One region of the Pseudomonas sp. LBUM1661 genome, then DNA from elsewhere that is predicted to be linked to it. Evidence: predicted binding sites of a transcription regulator. Region 1 holds the regulator's gene; each other region holds the start of a gene.
What was found. The regulator sigma-54, encoded in region 1, starts transcription at its own class of promoters, with help from an activator protein. The targets are predictions, from matches to a motif close to ANTGGCATNNANNTTGCTNT.
Positions count from the first base shown of each region.

Region 2: glnK (P-II family nitrogen regulator) is a predicted target of sigma-54. The motif match lies at 976-995, and genes of this name have one in related genera.
Region 3: glnA (glutamate--ammonia ligase) is a predicted target of sigma-54. The motif match lies at 4,131-4,150, and genes of this name have one in related genera.

Region 1 is NZ_CP166794.1:976,283-981,775, forward strand. It holds gene ACA057_RS04365 (ZIP family metal transporter) at 1-319, shown strand, start outside; gene ACA057_RS04370 (HPr family phosphocarrier protein) at 344-619, opposite strand; gene rapZ (RNase adapter RapZ) at 635-1,492, opposite strand; gene ptsN (PTS IIA-like nitrogen regulatory protein PtsN) at 1,495-1,959, opposite strand; gene hpf (ribosome hibernation-promoting factor, HPF/YfiA family) at 1,972-2,280, opposite strand; gene ACA057_RS04390 (RNA polymerase factor sigma-54) at 2,355-3,848, opposite strand; gene lptB (LPS export ABC transporter ATP-binding protein) at 4,122-4,847, opposite strand; gene lptA (lipopolysaccharide transport periplasmic protein LptA) at 4,847-5,395, opposite strand; gene lptC (LPS export ABC transporter periplasmic protein LptC) at 5,382-5,493, opposite strand, start outside.
Region 2 is NZ_CP166794.1:6,609,946-6,615,438, reverse strand. It holds gene ACA057_RS30480 (accessory factor UbiK family protein) at 516-782, opposite strand; gene glnK (P-II family nitrogen regulator) at 1,202-1,540, shown strand; gene ACA057_RS30470 (ammonium transporter) at 1,576-2,913, shown strand; gene ACA057_RS30465 (secondary thiamine-phosphate synthase enzyme YjbQ) at 3,128-3,553, shown strand; gene sutA (dormancy-specific transcriptional regulator SutA) at 3,656-3,976, shown strand; gene ACA057_RS30455 (HAD family hydrolase) at 4,175-4,879, opposite strand; gene xerC (tyrosine recombinase XerC) at 4,876-5,493, opposite strand, start outside.
Region 3 is NZ_CP166794.1:338,400-343,892, reverse strand. It holds gene ACA057_RS01660 (YkgJ family cysteine cluster protein) at 1-289, shown strand, start outside; gene typA (translational GTPase TypA) at 502-2,322, opposite strand; gene thiI (tRNA uracil 4-sulfurtransferase ThiI) at 2,462-3,916, opposite strand; gene glnA (glutamate--ammonia ligase) at 4,247-5,493, shown strand, end outside.

The sequences.
Region 1 (5,493 bases):
TGCCTTGCAGGATGTGCCGGAAGGGCTGGTGATCGCGTTGGTACTGGCCGGGGCCGGGATGTCGCGGGTCAAGGCGTTCCTGATCGGTGCTGCGTCAGGGGTGGTCGAGCCAGTATTCGCCTTGTTGTGCGCATGGCTGGTGAGCCTGGCCGAACTGCTCTTGCCCTTGGGCCTGGCACTGGCGGCCGGTGCCATGCTGTTGGTAGTGACCCACGAAGTCATTCCCGAATCGCGCCGCAATGGTCACGACAAACTGGCCAGCCTTGGGCTGCTGATCGGGTTTTGTTTGATGATGGTCATGGATACCGCATTAGCTTAACGCGGACGTTTGTAACGGCGAGGTTTACTCGCCTTCGCCGAAGTAGTCGTTGATCAGCGCTACCAGCGCCTGTAGCGCCTCATCAGCCCTTTCGCCTTCGGTGATCAAGTGGATCTTGGTGCCCTTGCCCGCCGCCAGCATCATCATGGCCATGATGCTTTTACCGTCGACCGTGGTTTCCGGCGTGCGTCCTACCCTGATTGTGCAATCCTTGAACTCACCGGCGACACCGACGAATTTGGCGGAAGCACGGGCGTGCAGGCCCAGTTTGTTGATGATTTCGATTTCCAGAGCAGGCATCGCGATGTGAATCCTTTAGCTGAGGTCGCGGTGGCGGACCTGGACGTTCTTCAGGGTTTTTTGCAGGGTCTGGCCGAGACGTTCGGTCAGGTAGACGGAGCGGTGATGCCCGCCGGTGCAGCCAATGGCAATGGTGACATAAGCACGATTACTGGCGGCAAAGCGGGGCAGCCACTTGAGCAGGTACGTGGAGATGTCCTGGAACATCTCTTCCACGTCCGGCTGTGCGGCCAGGTATTCGGCCACCGGTTGGTCGAGCCCGGATTGCGCGCGCAGTTCTGGCTTCCAGTACGGGTTCGGCAGGCAGCGCACGTCGAACACCAGGTCGGCGTCCACCGGCATGCCACGCTTGAAACCGAAAGACTCCACCAGGAACGCAGTACCGGGTTCCGGCTGGTTCAACAGGCGCAGTTTGATGGTGTCGCGCAGCTGGTAAAGGTTCAGGTTGGTGGTGTTGACTTTGAGATCCGCGAGGTCGGCAATCGGGCCGAGCAGGCTGGTTTCATCGTTGATCGCCTCGGCCAGCGAGCGATTGGCGCTGCTCAGCGGGTGGCGACGACGGGTTTCCGAAAAGCGTTTGAGCAGGGTTTCTTCGTCGGCATCCAGGTACAGGACATCGCACTGGATATGCCGGCTGCGGACTTCTTCGAGCAGTTCCGGAAAGCGCGACAGGTGACTTGGCAAGTTGCGTGCGTCAATCGACACGGCAACCAGCGGTTGTGCCAGTTCGGTGTGAATCAACGCGCGTTCGGCCAGCTCCGGCAGCAAGCCGGCGGGCAAGTTGTCGATGCAGTAGTAGCCGTTGTCCTCAAGGACATCGAGCGCGGTACTTTTACCTGAGCCGGAACGGCCACTGACGATGATCAAACGCATGATTACTGACCGTTTTGCTCGTCCAGGACAACCTGATACAAGGCTTCATTGCTCGGGGCGCTGCGCAGTTTTTCGCGCACTTCCTTGCGATCGAGCATGCTGGCGATCTGGCGCAATAGCTCCAGGTGCGCATCGGTGGCGGCTTCCGGCACCAGCAGAACGAACAGCAGGTCAACCGGGGCGCCGTCGATGGCGTCGAAATCAATAGGGGCGTCGAGGTGCATCAAGGCGCTGATGGGTGCGGAGCAACCCTTCAGGCGGCAGTGGGGGATGGCGATGCCGTTACCAAAACCGGTAGAACCGAGTTTTTCACGGGCGACCAGACTCTCGAAGACATCCTGCATGGCCAGATCCGGCACTTCGCGATGGATTAGGTTGGCAATTTGCTCGAGGGCTTTCTTTTTACTGCCGCCCGGCACGTTCACGAGGGAACGGCCGGGGGTCAGGATGCTTTCAAGTCGGATCATGAGTTGGGAGTGTTAACGACCGGTCGCACCCTGGAGGAGGCTCTGGGTCTTTTCCTTATGCTTTTTGAGTTGTTTATCCAGCTTGTCGGTCAATGCGTCGATCGCTGCGTACATATCGGTATGTTCCGCGTTAGCGACCACTTCATTGCCGGGAATATGCAGCGTGGCTTCGATTTTCTGCTTGAGCTTTTCGACCGTCATCGTCACTTGGACGTTGGTGATCTTGTCGAAATGCCGTTCCAATCGTTCGAGTTTTTCGCCGATGTAGGTGCGAAGAGGTTCGGTCACTTCCAGTTGGTGTCCACTGATGTTGACTTGCATACAGCTTCTCCTTCGTTGCCAGTGCATAAAGCGGCAGGCAGAAATGCCTGCCACTGGAACGCTGTGGCGTGGCTCTACATCAACCGCTTGCGTTCGCTCGAAGGCGCGATTCCTAAGGACTCGCGGTACTTGGCGACGGTGCGGCGAGCCACCTGAATGCCTTGTGCCTCCAGTAAACCAGCGATCTTGCTGTCACTCAACGGCTTTTTCTGATTTTCCGCAGCAACCAGTTTTTTGATGATCGCGCGAATCGCCGTGGACGAGCATTCGCCGCCCTCGGAGGTGCTGACGTGGCTGGAGAAAAAGTATTTCAGTTCATAAATACCGCGAGGGGTATGCATGAATTTTTGCGTGGTGACCCGGGAAATCGTCGACTCGTGCATGCCGACCGCTTCGGCGATGTCATGCAGCACCAGCGGTTTCATGGCTTCGTCGCCGTATTCCAGGAAGCCGCGCTGATGCTCGACGATCTGGGTGGCCACTTTCATCAGGGTTTCGTTGCGGCTTTGCAGGCTTTTGATGAACCAGCGGGCCTCTTGCAGCTGGTTGCGCATGAAGGTGTTGTCGGCGCTGGTGTCGGCGCGGCGCACAAACCCGGCGTACTGCGCGTTGACCCGAAGGCGTGGCACCGACTCCTGATTGAGCTCTACCAGCCAGCGCTCGTTGTCCTTGCGCACGATCACGTCGGGCACCACGTATTCGGCTTCACTGGACTCGATTTGCGAGCCGGGGCGCGGGTTGAGGCTCTGCACCAGCTCAATCACCTGGCGCAGTTCATCTTCCTTGAGCTTCATGCGCCGCATCAATTGGCTGTAGTCGCGGCTGCCGAGCAGGTCAATGTAATCGGAGACCAGACGCTTGGCCTCGGTCAGCCATGGGGTCTTGGCGGGCAACTGGCGTAATTGCAGCAGCAGGCATTCACCCAGGTTGCGGGCGCCGATGCCGGCAGGTTCGAATTGCTGGATGCGGTGCAGGACGGCTTCAATCTCGTCCAGTTCGATGTCCAGTTCCGGATCGAAGGCTTCGAGGATTTCCTCGAGGGTTTCGTCCAGGTAGCCCTGATTGTTGATGCAGTCGATCAGGGTCACGGCGATCAGGCGATCGGTGTCGGACATCGGTGCCAGGTTCAGTTGCCACAGCAGGTGGCTTTGCAGGCTTTCGCCGGCCGACGTGCGGGTGGTGAAATCCCACTCGTCGTCATCGTTGCTCGGCAGGCTGCTGGCGCTGGTCTGGTAGACGTCTTCCCACGCGGTATCGACCGGCAGTTCGTTGGGAATGCGCTCGTTCCAGTCACCTTCCTCGAGGTTATCCACCGTCGGGGCGGTTTCCTGGTAAGAGGGTTCCGAAACATCGGCGTTGGGTAGTTGTTCGGCTTTGTCGGCCAACGGGTCGGCGTTATCGAAGTCGTCGCCTTCTTCCTGGCGTTCGAGCATCGGATTGGACTCCAGGGCCTCCTGGATTTCCTGTTGCAGGTCCAGGGTCGACAATTGGAGCAGGCGGATGGCCTGTTGCAGCTGCGGTGTCATCGTCAGCTGCTGGCCCATTCTCAAGACTAGCGATGGTTTCATGGCAGGGGCTTAACACCTTATTCGCCGGCGCACATGCGCCATCCACTACAGAGCGCCGGAGCGCCAAACATAAGCAAATTATATGCCCGAAACTGCAGCGTTTGCCTAGAGCGCCGTAACAATAAAAAGCTGCAAAGTTTTATTGACACATTGAACCGACTGGCTTCGGAAAATCTTTGAAGCGTCGCGTTTGCCTAGAGCGCCGTAACAATAAAAAAAAGTTGATTTTTTATCGAGACAAGCGCTCGGTCGACTGGCCACGCACCCCGGCGTTTACAGGCGGAACTCATGGCCCAGGTACACTTCCTTGACCAGTTCGTTGGCCAGGATGGTGGCAGAGTCACCTTCGGCGATCAGTTGGCCATCGTTGACGATGTAGGCGGTTTCGCAGATATCCAGGGTTTCACGGACGTTGTGGTCGGTGATCAGCACGCCAATGCCCTTGGCCTTGAGGTGGTGGATGATCTGCTTGATGTCGCCCACCGAAATCGGGTCCACACCGGCGAAGGGTTCGTCGAGGAGGATGAATTTCGGGTTGGTGGCCAGAGCGCGGGCGATTTCCACACGGCGGCGTTCACCACCGGACAGGCTCATGCCAAGGTTGTCGCGGATGTGGCTGATGTGGAATTCCTGCAGCAGGCTTTCCAGCTCCTTGCGACGACCGGCCTTGTCGAGTTCCTTGCGGGTCTCGAGGATGGCCATGATGTTATCGGCTACCGAGAGTTTGCGGAAGATCGACGCTTCTTGCGGAAGATAGCCGATACCGGCCTTCGCACGACCGTGCATCGGCTGGTGGCTGACGTCCAGATCGTCGATCAGCACGCGACCCTGATCGGCCTGTACCAGGCCGACAATCATATAAAAACAGGTGGTTTTGCCGGCGCCGTTCGGGCCAAGCAGGCCGACGATCTGACCGCTGTCGATAGACAGGCTGACGTCACGCACGACCTGGCGGCTCTTGTAGCTCTTGGCCAAGTGCTGAGCTTTCAGAGTTGCCATTACTGGGCCTTTTGCTCGTCGGTTTTCTTCTTCGGCTGAATCACCATGTCGATGCGCGGACGCGACTCGGTGACCTTGTTGCCTGTAGCGCGACCGGCGCTCGCAAGCTTTTTAACGGTGTCATAGACGATTTTCTCGCCTTGGGTGACGTTGTTGTCCTTGTCGATGACTTTGGCGCGATCGATCAGGACGACGCGGTTTTGCGAGGCGTGGTACTGGATAGTCACCCCGTAACCCTGCACAGGCTTGGTGTCGCCCGCAGTTTGCAGCTGCTCGAAATAGGCGAGGTTGCCGACCGAGGTCACGACGTCGATGTCGCCGGTCGGGGTGCGGGTGATCGTCACGGTGTTGCCGGTGACTTTCATCGAGCCCTGGGTAATGATCACGTCGCCTTTATAGGTGGCAACGCCATTCTTGTCGTCCAGTTGGGCATCGTCGGCCTGAATGCGGATTGGCTGCTCTTGATCGTTCGGCAGAGCCCAGGCGCTCACGCTTCCCAGTGCTGCGCCCAGACTGAGCAAAATAGGGAGGGTTTTAACGAGCCTCATACTGTCCTCTTACGTTCGATAGCAGGTGTATCCTGCTTTCTTTCAAGTACGCTTTCATGCCGTTGCCTGTCGATACACCGCCAGCGCCGTCGATTCTA
Region 2 (5,493 bases), 1.2 Mb from region 1:
TGGCAATTCAGGCGCAAAACTTTCGCAGAATGTTACTGGCCAAAGCCGTCACGCGATCTATAGCAGCTGGCGAAGCCTGCGTTCGGCAGCTGCTACAAAGGTTGCGCCGGGGCTGGCATTGTTTGTCGGGGGGAGGGACGAGAGCTGGTTTAGATAAGCGTCATCGCTATTCATTGATACAGCTCCTTTTGCTTAAGGGCTGCCGGCAATTGTCGCCAAACAATTGGGTGGCAGTTGTACGAGGGTTGGCGAACCGGAGCAAAAGGAACCCGGCAGACCCGAAGGTCTCCCACGCACAACCGCCATGACTCGATGTGGCGGGAACAAAGCTCCGCCATCGGATGGTCGTTGTGCGCCTTAAGCTTCCGGGTCGCCAAACCCAGTGCTGAACATTCAGCATTGGGTGAGCTTAGGAACCGGGGCTTTGTGGCGCAATCGGACGGCGGTGTGATCTTTGTAAACGTTGCCTGGAATTAGCGCTGAATGATCGTTCCCACGAGCGTGGGAACGATCAGTTACTCGGCGTCAGCAGGTGGATTCAGCTTCGCTTCCAGCTCTGCAACCTTCGCTTCAAGACTCTCCAGCCGAGCCCGGGTCCGCGCCAGCACGACCATCTGGCTATCGAATTCTTCCCGGCTCACCAGATCCAGCTTACTAAAGCCGCTTTGCAACAAAGCCTTGAACTGGCTTTCGATTTCGCTTTTCGGCAGTGGGGTGTCGCCGCTGAAGAGGCGGGAGGCGGTGCCGGTCAGGGCGTCGAGGAAGTCTTTGGGCGCGAGCATGGGAAATATCCTGTCAACAATGGCGGGCAGTGTATCACGCAGTGTCTATAGTCAATCCCGAGCGCTGGCCGTGCACGCTTTTCGCGCATGCGGACGGACGGCGTCGCACTGTTGTTGTGCGTAACGCGACAGGAGTTGTGGCGAAGTGATCGGCATCTGCGGCCAAGGGCTTGAAAACAGAGGGTTTTGTGGAGATGGCAAGCTTTCTGCTTAGTCGGTAGTGACCCATGCACTGATGCAGTCGCTGTGACGAATGCAGTGCGCCAAGCGGAACGGGGGATGCGTTTCGTGCGGAGTGGTTAGCAGGCGTCGGACGGGCAGGTAAGGCCGACGATGCGTTACAAAGCCAGGCACTGCGCTTAGACTTGAGTCGGGTTTGTTTTCCTGGGGCAAGTCCACCAATTCGGGAGAGAGTTTTCATGAAGCTAGTCACTGCCATCATCAAGCCGTTCAAACTGGACGACGTGCGCGAGTCGCTGTCCGAGATCGGCGTGCAGGGCATTACCGTTACTGAAGTCAAAGGCTTCGGGCGGCAGAAGGGTCACACCGAGCTGTATCGCGGCGCGGAATACGTGGTCGATTTTCTGCCCAAGGTGAAGATTGATGTCGCCATTGACGACAAGGATCTTGATCGGGTTATCGAGGCGATAACCAAGGCTGCCAACACCGGCAAGATCGGTGACGGCAAGATCTTCGTGGTCAATCTGGAACAGGCGATTCGCATCCGTACCGGCGAAACCGATACCGACGCAATCTAAGCCGCCACAAACCCAACGCCCCAGGAGAAAACAATATGACTCTGCGTAAACTCGCAGGGCTAGGAGCCCTGTTGTCCCTCGTAATGCCCAGCCTGGCTATGGCGGCAGACGAAGTGGCGGCCCCAGTCCTCAACTCCGGCGACACCGCCTGGATGATGACCTCGACAGCCCTCGTGCTGTTCATGACCATTCCCGGCCTCGCGCTGTTCTACGGCGGCATGGTTCGCTCCAAAAATATTCTTTCCGTGATGATGCAGTGTTTCGCCATTACCGGTCTGATCAGCATTCTGTGGGTCATTTATGGCTACAGCATCGCGTTCGACACCACCGGCATGGAGCAGGGCGTCGTCAACTTCAACTCCTTCTTCGGCGGCATGGGCAAGGCATTCCTCGCCGGTGTCACGCCATCGAGCCTGACCGGGCCCGCGGCACTGTTTCCTGAGGCGGTGTTCATCACCTTCCAGATGACCTTCGCGATCATTACCCCAGCGCTGATCGTCGGTGCCTTCGCCGAGCGGATGAAGTTCTCCGCGATGCTGATCTTCATGGGCGTCTGGTTCACCCTGGTGTATGCACCGATTGCGCATATGGTCTGGTCCGGCAACGGCGGCCTGATGTGGGACTGGGGCGTGCTGGACTTCGCCGGCGGCACCGTGGTGCACATCAACGCCGGTGTGGCCGGTCTGATTGCCTGCCTGGTACTGGGCAAGCGCAAAGGCTTCCCGACCACCCCGATGGCCCCGCACAACCTCGGTTACACCCTGATGGGCGCGGCTATGTTGTGGGTGGGCTGGTTCGGCTTCAACGCCGGTTCCGCCGCTGCCGCCAACGGCACGGCCGGTATGGCGATGCTGGTTACCCAAATCGCAACCGCCGCTGCTGCACTGGGCTGGATGTTCGCCGAGTGGATCACTCACGGCAAACCAAGCGCTCTGGGTATCGCTTCGGGTGTTGTCGCTGGTCTGGTTGCCATCACGCCAGCCGCTGGCACCGTGGGCCCGATGGGTGCTCTGGTGATCGGCCTGGCAGCGGGCGTGGTGTGCTTCTTCTGCGCCACCACCCTGAAACGCAAACTCGGCTATGACGACTCCCTGGACGCCTTCGGCGTGCACGGTATCGGCGGTATCCTCGGCGCGATCCTCACCGGTGTGTTCGCTGCGCCGTCCCTGGGTGGCTTCGGCACCGTGACCGACATCGCCGCACAAGTCTGGATCCAGTGCAAAGGCGTGGGCTTCACGGTGATCTACACCGCGATCGTCACCTTCATCATTCTCAAGGTCCTGGACGCCGTCATGGGTCTGCGCATCACCGAAGAAGAAGAGGCTGTCGGCATCGATCTGGCGCTTCACAACGAACGCGGCTACAACTTGTAAGCACGCGCATAAAAAACTTGCCCGGCTTGCCGGGCATTTTTTTGTCTGGCGTTTGTCAGTGTAGGAACTGCTGAAAGGTTTTTTCGTACACGTTTAGTGGTGTTTACGACGGGTGATTTTCTGCGGCCAATGGCTTACATGATTGAAGGAATATTAGGGCCTTTGTTTTTTCCCAGAGCGCGCTAGAATGCGCCCCGAACGTGCGGAGAACTGTATGTGGCAACAGACTCTGATTACCCTGCGGGCGAGGCCCCGGGGCTTTCATCTGGTAACGGACGAGTTACTCGCCGGCCTGCCTGAACTCAAGGCATGTCGGGTCGGTCTGTTGCATTTGTGGCTGCAGCATACCTCGGCGTCGTTGACCATCAACGAGAACGCCGATCCGGCGGTACGTCGCGACTTCGAACGATTTTTCAATCGTCTGATCCCACAAGGAACAGACGTCTATGAGCATAACGACGAAGGCCTGGACGACCTCCCGGCGCACTTCAAGGCCAGCGTACTTGGCTGTCAGCTCAGTTTGCCGATTTCGGCAGGCCGACTGGCGCTGGGGACCTGGCAAGGCGTTTATCTGGGCGAGCACCGTGATCATGGCGGTGCCCGTAAAGTCCTCGCCACCGTGCACGGTGAAGGGGCATAAGCCGCTGGTTACCAGCGGTTGTAGAATTTTTTCCAGCGGCCTTCGACAGACGGCGAAGCTGGGCTATAACTAATCTGCTTTTCGCAAGTCATGAGGTAGAACATGAGCGACGATGATCTGGAAAACGACGACCTCGAAGTAGGCGACGACGAAACCGAAGAAGGTCTGGAAGCAGCGGCGGACGACGTCGTTGAAGACGACGGCGGTGAAGCGCCCGTTCCGACCGCCAAAGGCAAAGCCAAGGCAGCGGTATCGGTCGATGAGCTGCCGAGCGTTGAAGCAAAAAACAAGGAACGTGATGCCTTGGCCAAGGCCATGGAAGAGTTCCTGGCCAAGGGCGGCAAGGTGCAGGAAGTGGAGGCCAATGTGGTCGCCGATCCGCCCAAGAAGCCTGACAACAAGTACGGCAGCCGGCCTATCTAAGGCTGCTGCTTGCTTGCTGAAAAAGCCCGCCGTCGCTGCGGGCTTTTTCATGGGTGGAGTATAAGTCTCGAATCTGCGGTGATCCCTGTGGGAGCGGGCTTGCTCGCGAAAGCGGTAGGTCAGTCAAGGTGATGTCGACTGACACGACCCCTTCGCGAGCAAGCCCGCTCCCACATTGGATTTTTGTACTCCTCAGGATCAGTGTTGGACGTTCCACCGCGCCAACAGCGCCGGCAATTCGGTCAGGCTGCGAATCTCGGCATCCGGGGCCTTGTCGGCTTCCCAGGCTTTGCCGGCCGGGTTGAACCAGATTGCCCGCAACCCCGCCTGCTGCGCCCCGGCAATGTCATCACCCGGATGATCGCCGACATGCACCGCCGTCTCGGCCGTTGCCCCGCCACGCTGCAATGCTTCGTGAAACAGTCGCGCGTCCGGCTTGGCGACGCCGATGTCTTCGGCGCACAGCGCAAACTTGAAGTAATCCGCCAGCCCTAAACGGCGCACATCGGCGTTGCCGTTGGTGACCACGCCCAAGGCGTAATGCTTGGCCAACGTCTCCAGCGTCGGCTCGACTTCAGGGAACACCTCGATCTGATGCCTTGCGTGCAGGAACACTTCAAAACTCTTGTCGGCCAGGTCCGAAGCCTGGCCGTGGTCGTAACCGGCCTCTTCCAGCGCATGGAACAGCACTTTGCGGCGCAAGGCACTGATGCGGTGCTTGAGGCTCGGCTCGCTGCCGAGGATTCGCTCGCGAATGGTCCACAAGTGTTCCACCGGCACGGCACCGAGGTTCGGCGCGTGTTCGGTCAGCCATTCACGCAAGATGGCTTCGGCGCTGACGATCACCGGGGCGGTGTCCCACAGGGTGTCGTCGAGGTCGAAGGTGATCAATTGAAGAGTCATGAATCATCGCCCTTAATGCGTTTGGCCCGTGGATGGGCGCTGTCGTACACCGTGGCCAGGTGCTGGAAGTCCAGGTGGGTGTAGATCTGGGTGGTCTTGATGTCCGAGTGGCCGAGCAATTCCTGCACCGCTCGCAGGTCCTGTGAGGATTCCAGCAAATGGCTGGCGAAGGAGTGGCGCAGCATGTGCGGATGCAGGTTCTGGCCCAGCTCGCGCTCGCCGGCAGCCTTGACCCGCACCTGAATCGCCCGAGGGCCGAGGCGCCGGCCGTGCTGGCTGACAAACACCGCGTCGTCCGCCGGGTTGGTCATGGCCCGCAGCGGCAGCCACAGTTCCAGGGCTTCGCGTGCTTTTTTTCCGACCGGCAACAGTCGCGTCTTGCTGCCTTTACCGAGCACCTGGACCATGCCGTCGGCCAAATCCAGCTGATCGAGATTAAGCCCGGTCAGCTCCGACAGCCGCAACCCGGAGGAATAAAACAGCTCCAGAATTGCCTGATCCCGCCGCGCCAGAAAATCATCTTCCACCGCGCCTTCAAGCAGCTGCAGCGCGCGGTCGGTGTCGAGGGTTTTCGGCAGGCGTCGTTCGCCTTTGGGCGGCGCCAGGCCGTTGGC
Region 3 (5,493 bases), 640 kb from region 1:
CGAATTCGAGCGTGGCGAGCCAGCGAAGAACATCGCCAAGCGCCTGCAGAAGGAAGGGATCGTCGAGCGTTACAACCAGAAGTCCGAGATCTTCACCCTCCAGCGCATGAGCAACAACGATTGCCTGTACCTGGATCGTAAGAGCCGTCTGTGCACTATTTATGAAAAGCGCCCGGATACTTGTCGCAATCACCCAAAAATTGGTCCGCGGCCTGGGTATTGCGCTTATAAGCCAAAGGAAGTGGCGCGCGAGACCAGCGAGAGCCGTCGGACCCTCGAAAAGTTCTGATCCAGAATCTCCACGCCTGACAGGACCTCATCGCGGGCAAGCCCGCTCCCACAGGATTCGGCGCTGTACCCATACTATGCGAACACCACAAATCACTGTGGGAGCGGGCTTGCCCGCGATGGCGTCAGCCCAGTCAACACCAAACCCCAGACAAACAAAAACGCCCCCGACCTTGCGGTCGGGGGCGTTTTTTTGTCAGCTAACTAAATGACTCAGTTACCGGACTTCTTGGCAGCGCGGGTACGCTCGCTTTCGCCCAGGATCTTCTTGCGAAGACGGATGGACTTAGGAGTCACTTCGCACAATTCGTCTTCTTGAACGAATTCCAGCGCTTGTTCCAGGGTGAAACGGATAGGCGGAACCAGAGCGATGGTTTCGTCTTTACCCGAGGCACGCATGTTGTCGAGCTTCTTGCCTTTGGTTGGGTTGACGCCCAGGTCGTTGTCGCGGCTGTTGATGCCGACGATTTGACCTTCGTACACGTCTTCGCCGTGACCCAGGAACAGTTTGCCGCGAGCTTGCAGGGTTTCCAGCGAGTAAGTCAGTGCCTTACCGGTAGCTACCGACACCAGCACGCCGTTCTGACGGCCGGACATGTCGCCGGACTTCATCACGTCGTAACGGTCGAAGATCGAGGTCAGGATGCCTGCACCAGAGGTCAGGGTCAGGAACTCGTTACGGAAACCGATCAGGCCACGAGCCGGGATGTTGTACTCAAGGCGCACACGGCCCTTGCCATCCGGAACCATGTTGGTCAGGTCGCCTTTACGGTTACCGATTTGCTCCATGATCGCGCCCTGGGATTCTTCCGGCAGGTCGATGGTCACGTTTTCGTACGGTTCGTGCTTCACGCCGTCAACCAGACGGATGATCACTTCTGGACGACCAACACCCATTTCGAAGCCTTCGCGACGCATGGTTTCGATCAGTACCGAGAGGTGCAGCTCACCACGGCCGGAGACTTTGAACTTGTCGGCGGTGTCGCCTTCTTCAACGCGCAGGGCAACGTTGTAGAGCAGTTCTTTGTCCAGACGCTCTTTGATGTTACGGCTGGTGACGAACTTGCCTTCACGACCGCAGAACGGCGAGTCGTTAACCTGGAAGGTCATGGAAACGGTCGGTTCGTCAACGGTCAGCGGCTTCATCGCTTCAACGGTCTGTGGGTCGCACAGGGTGTCGGAGATGAACAGCTGGTCGAAGCCGCTGATGCAGACGATGTCGCCGGCAGCTGCTTCTTCAACGTCGATGCGGTGCAGACCGTGGTGACCCATCAGCTTCAGGATACGACCGTTGCGGCGCTTGCCGTCAACGTCGATAGCCACGACCTGGGTGTTCGGCTTGACGCGACCACGAGCGATACGGCCAACGCCGATAACACCCAGGAAGCTGTTGTAGTCCAGTGCCGAGATTTGCATCTGGAACGGGCCGTCACGGTCAACTTTTGGAGCGGGAACGTGGTCGACGATCGCCTGGTACAGCGGGGTCATGTCTTCCGCCATGGCGGTGTGTTCCAGACCGGCAATACCGTTCAGGGCCGAAGCGTAAACAACCTGGAAGTCCAGTTGTTCTTCGGTAGCACCGAGGTTGTCGAACAGGTCGAAGATCTGATCCAGAACCCAGTCCGGACGCGCGCCTGGACGGTCAACCTTGTTGATCACCACGATTGGACGCAGGCCGGCTTCGAAAGCCTTCTTGGTCACGAAACGGGTTTGCGGCATAGGGCCGTCTTGAGCGTCAACCAGCAGCAGAACGGAGTCAACCATCGACATTACGCGTTCAACTTCGCCGCCGAAGTCGGCGTGGCCCGGGGTGTCCACGATGTTGATGTGGTAGCCGTTCCAGTTGATGGCGGTGTTTTTCGCCAGAATGGTAATACCGCGCTCTTTCTCCTGGTCGTTGGAGTCCATCACGCGCTCGTCGTTGAGCTCGTTGCGCTCCAGGGTGCCGGATTGACGCAAGAGTTTGTCTACCAGGGTGGTTTTACCATGGTCAACGTGAGCAATGATGGCGATGTTACGTAGATTTTCGATCACTTGTGTATCTCGATCAGAGGATTCGGTGTGCTGACAAGTCTTGGCAGCGATTTACAGTAGAGTCAGGCCTTGCCGTTACAGCTTGACGGCAGAGTCGGGGGGCCGGTGACGCAGGCCACAGGCATACAGCCCCGGGCTCTTAGCTCGGTCGATAAACGCGCACATTGGCATGCCCCTCACTGAGCAAATGGTGGGCATGCAGGCGACTCATCACGCCTTTGTCGCAATACAGCAGGTACTGGCGAGTAGGGTCCAGTTCCTTGAAACGAGCGTTCAATGCATAAAACGGCATCGTCTGTACCTCAATGCCAGCAAGCTCCAGCGGCTCGTCTTCAGCGGCATCCGGGTGACGGATGTCGATGATGATCTGACCGGCCAGTGCTTCGCTGACTTCTTCGATCTGCACATCCTGGCCCAATTCGTCGATCACGCGATCGATCGGCACCAGTTTGGCGTTCTCGAGCGCACGCTCAAGGACCGCCATGTCGAATTCTTTCTCTTCATGCTCCACGCGCGGACGCTTGGCGTGGGTCTTGGGGTTCACCGAAATGACCCCGCAATACTCCGGCATGTGCTTGGCGAAGTCGGCAGTGCCGATTTCGTTGGCCAGGTCGATGATGTCCTGCTTGTGACTGGCGATCAGCGGACGCAAGACCAGCTTGTCGGTCACGCAGTCGATCACGGACAGGTTCGGCAGCGTCTGGCTCGACACTTGGGAAATCGCCTCGCCGGTCACCAGCGCATCGATCTCCAGCCGATCGGCAATACGAGAAGCAGCGCGCAACATCATACGCTTCAAAACTACGCCCATATGACTGTTATCGACTTTCCCGAGAATTTCTCCCAGTACTTCTTCGAAAGGCACACTGACAAATAACACGCGTTGGGAGCTGCCGTACTTCTTCCAGATGAAATGCGCGACTTCCATAACGCCCAGTTCATGGGCCCGTCCGCCCAGATTGAAGAAGCAGAAATGGCTCATAAGCCCGCGCCGCATGATCTGGTACGCGGCGACGGTGGAATCGAAGCCGCCGGACATCAGCACAAGCGTCTGCTCCAGGGCACCCAGCGGATAACCGCCGATGCTGTTGTGCTGGTTGTGGATCACGAACAACCGTTTGTCGCGAATTTCGATGCGAACTTCGATTTCCGGCTCTTTCAGCGAGATTCCAGCGGCGCCGCACTGACGACGCAGTTGGCTGCCGACGTATTTCTCGACGTCCATCGAGCTGAATTCATGCTTGCCGGCACGCTTGCAGCGCACCGAAAAAATCTTCCCGGCCAACGCATCACCGAAGTGCTGCTTGCACTTGACGACGATGTCATCGAAGTCGCCCAACGGGTACTCGTCGACCTGCAGGAAATGCGCGATGCCCGGCATGCAGCTCAGGCGCTCGGTCATCTCCTTCAGGGCTTTGGGCTCGCTGACGCGGGTTTCCAGCTCGAGATTGTCCCACACACCGTTCACCACCACAGCCGGGTCCAGGTCGCGGAGCACGGTACGGATGTTCTTGGCCAACTGACGGATGAAACGCATCCGTACCGGGCGGCTCTTGATGGTGATCTCGGGGAAGACTTTTACGATTAGTTTCATGAAAACAGCGCGCGCTGGGCCAGCCGAAAAAGGGGGGCGCGGATTATAGCGGAAATTGCTCAAGGTTTAACCAGTTAATGTGCAGAAGGTTTTGCGCGCACCAAAACAGGTCATTTGTCGATTTTAGCGCCACATTGTAGGGCGAGATTTTCTGCTTTAAGACACTTTGCTCCTATATAAGCGTGAATTTGGGGCAAAAAACCCATGGTGGGGCACTGGCATGCAATTTGCTCCCTTGTGAGGCAGGTTGCCTTGGCAGAGTATTCGCGCCGGCATCACCCACATTCTAAGGGCATCCACTACTAAGCCCGAAGCCACCCGGAGGACACTATGTCGAAGTCGGTTCAACTCATCAAAGATCATGACGTCAAGTGGATTGATCTGCGCTTCACGGACACCAAAGGCACTCAGCACCACGTGACCATGCCGGCTCGCGACGCGCTGGATGAAGCTTTCTTTGAAGAAGGCAAAATGTTCGACGGTTCCTCCATTGCTGGCTGGAAAGGCATCGAAGCCTCCGACATGATCCTGATGCCGGACGACAGCACCGCTGTTCTCGACCCGTTCACCGAAGAGCCGACCCTGATCCTGGTCTGCGACGTGATAGAGCCTTCGACCATGCAAGGCTACGACCGTGACCCACGTGCGATCGCCAAGCGCGCCGAGGAATACCTGAAGTCGACCGGTATCGGCGACACCGTATTTGTTGGTCCAGAGCCTGAGTTCTTCATCTTCGACGAAGTGAAGTTCAAGTCCGACATCTCCGGTTCGATGTTCAAGATCTACTCCGAACAAGGTTCGTGGATGTCCGACCAGGACGTGGAAGGCGGCAACAAAGGCCACCGTCCAGGCGTCAAAGGCGGCTACTTCCCGGTTCCGCCGTTCGACCACGACCACGAAATCCGTACCTCCATGTGCAACGCCATGGAAGAAATGGGCCTGGTCATCGAAGTTCACCACCACGAAGTGGCAACCGCTGGCCAGAACGAAATCGGCGTGAAGTTCAACACCCTGGTAGCCAAGGCTGACGAAGTTCAAACCCTGAAGTACTGCGTACACAACGTTGCCGATGCCTACGGCCGCACCGCGACCTTCATGCCTAAGCCGCTGTACGGCGACAACGGTTCGGGTATGCACGTTCACCTGTCCATCGCCAAAGATGGCAAGAACACCTTCGCTGGCGAAGGTTATGCCGGCCTGTCCGACACCGCCCTGTACTTCATCGGCGGCATCATCAAGCACGGTAAGGCCCTGAACGGCTTCACCAACCCGTCGACCAACTCCTACAAGCGTCTGGTCCCAGGTTTCGAAGCTCCGGTCATGCTGGCCTACTCGGCGCGTAACCGTTCCGCTTCGATCCGTATTCCTTACGTGTCCAGCCCTCGCGCTCGCCGTATCGAAGCCCGCTTCCCGGATCCAGCAGCCAACCCGTACCTGGGCTTCGCTGCCCTGTTGATGGCTGGCCTGGACGGCATCCAGAACAAGATCCACCCTGGCGATGCCGCTGACAAAAACCTGTACGACCTGCCGCCTGAAGAGGCGAAAGAGATCCCACAAGTTTGCGGCAGCCTGAAAGA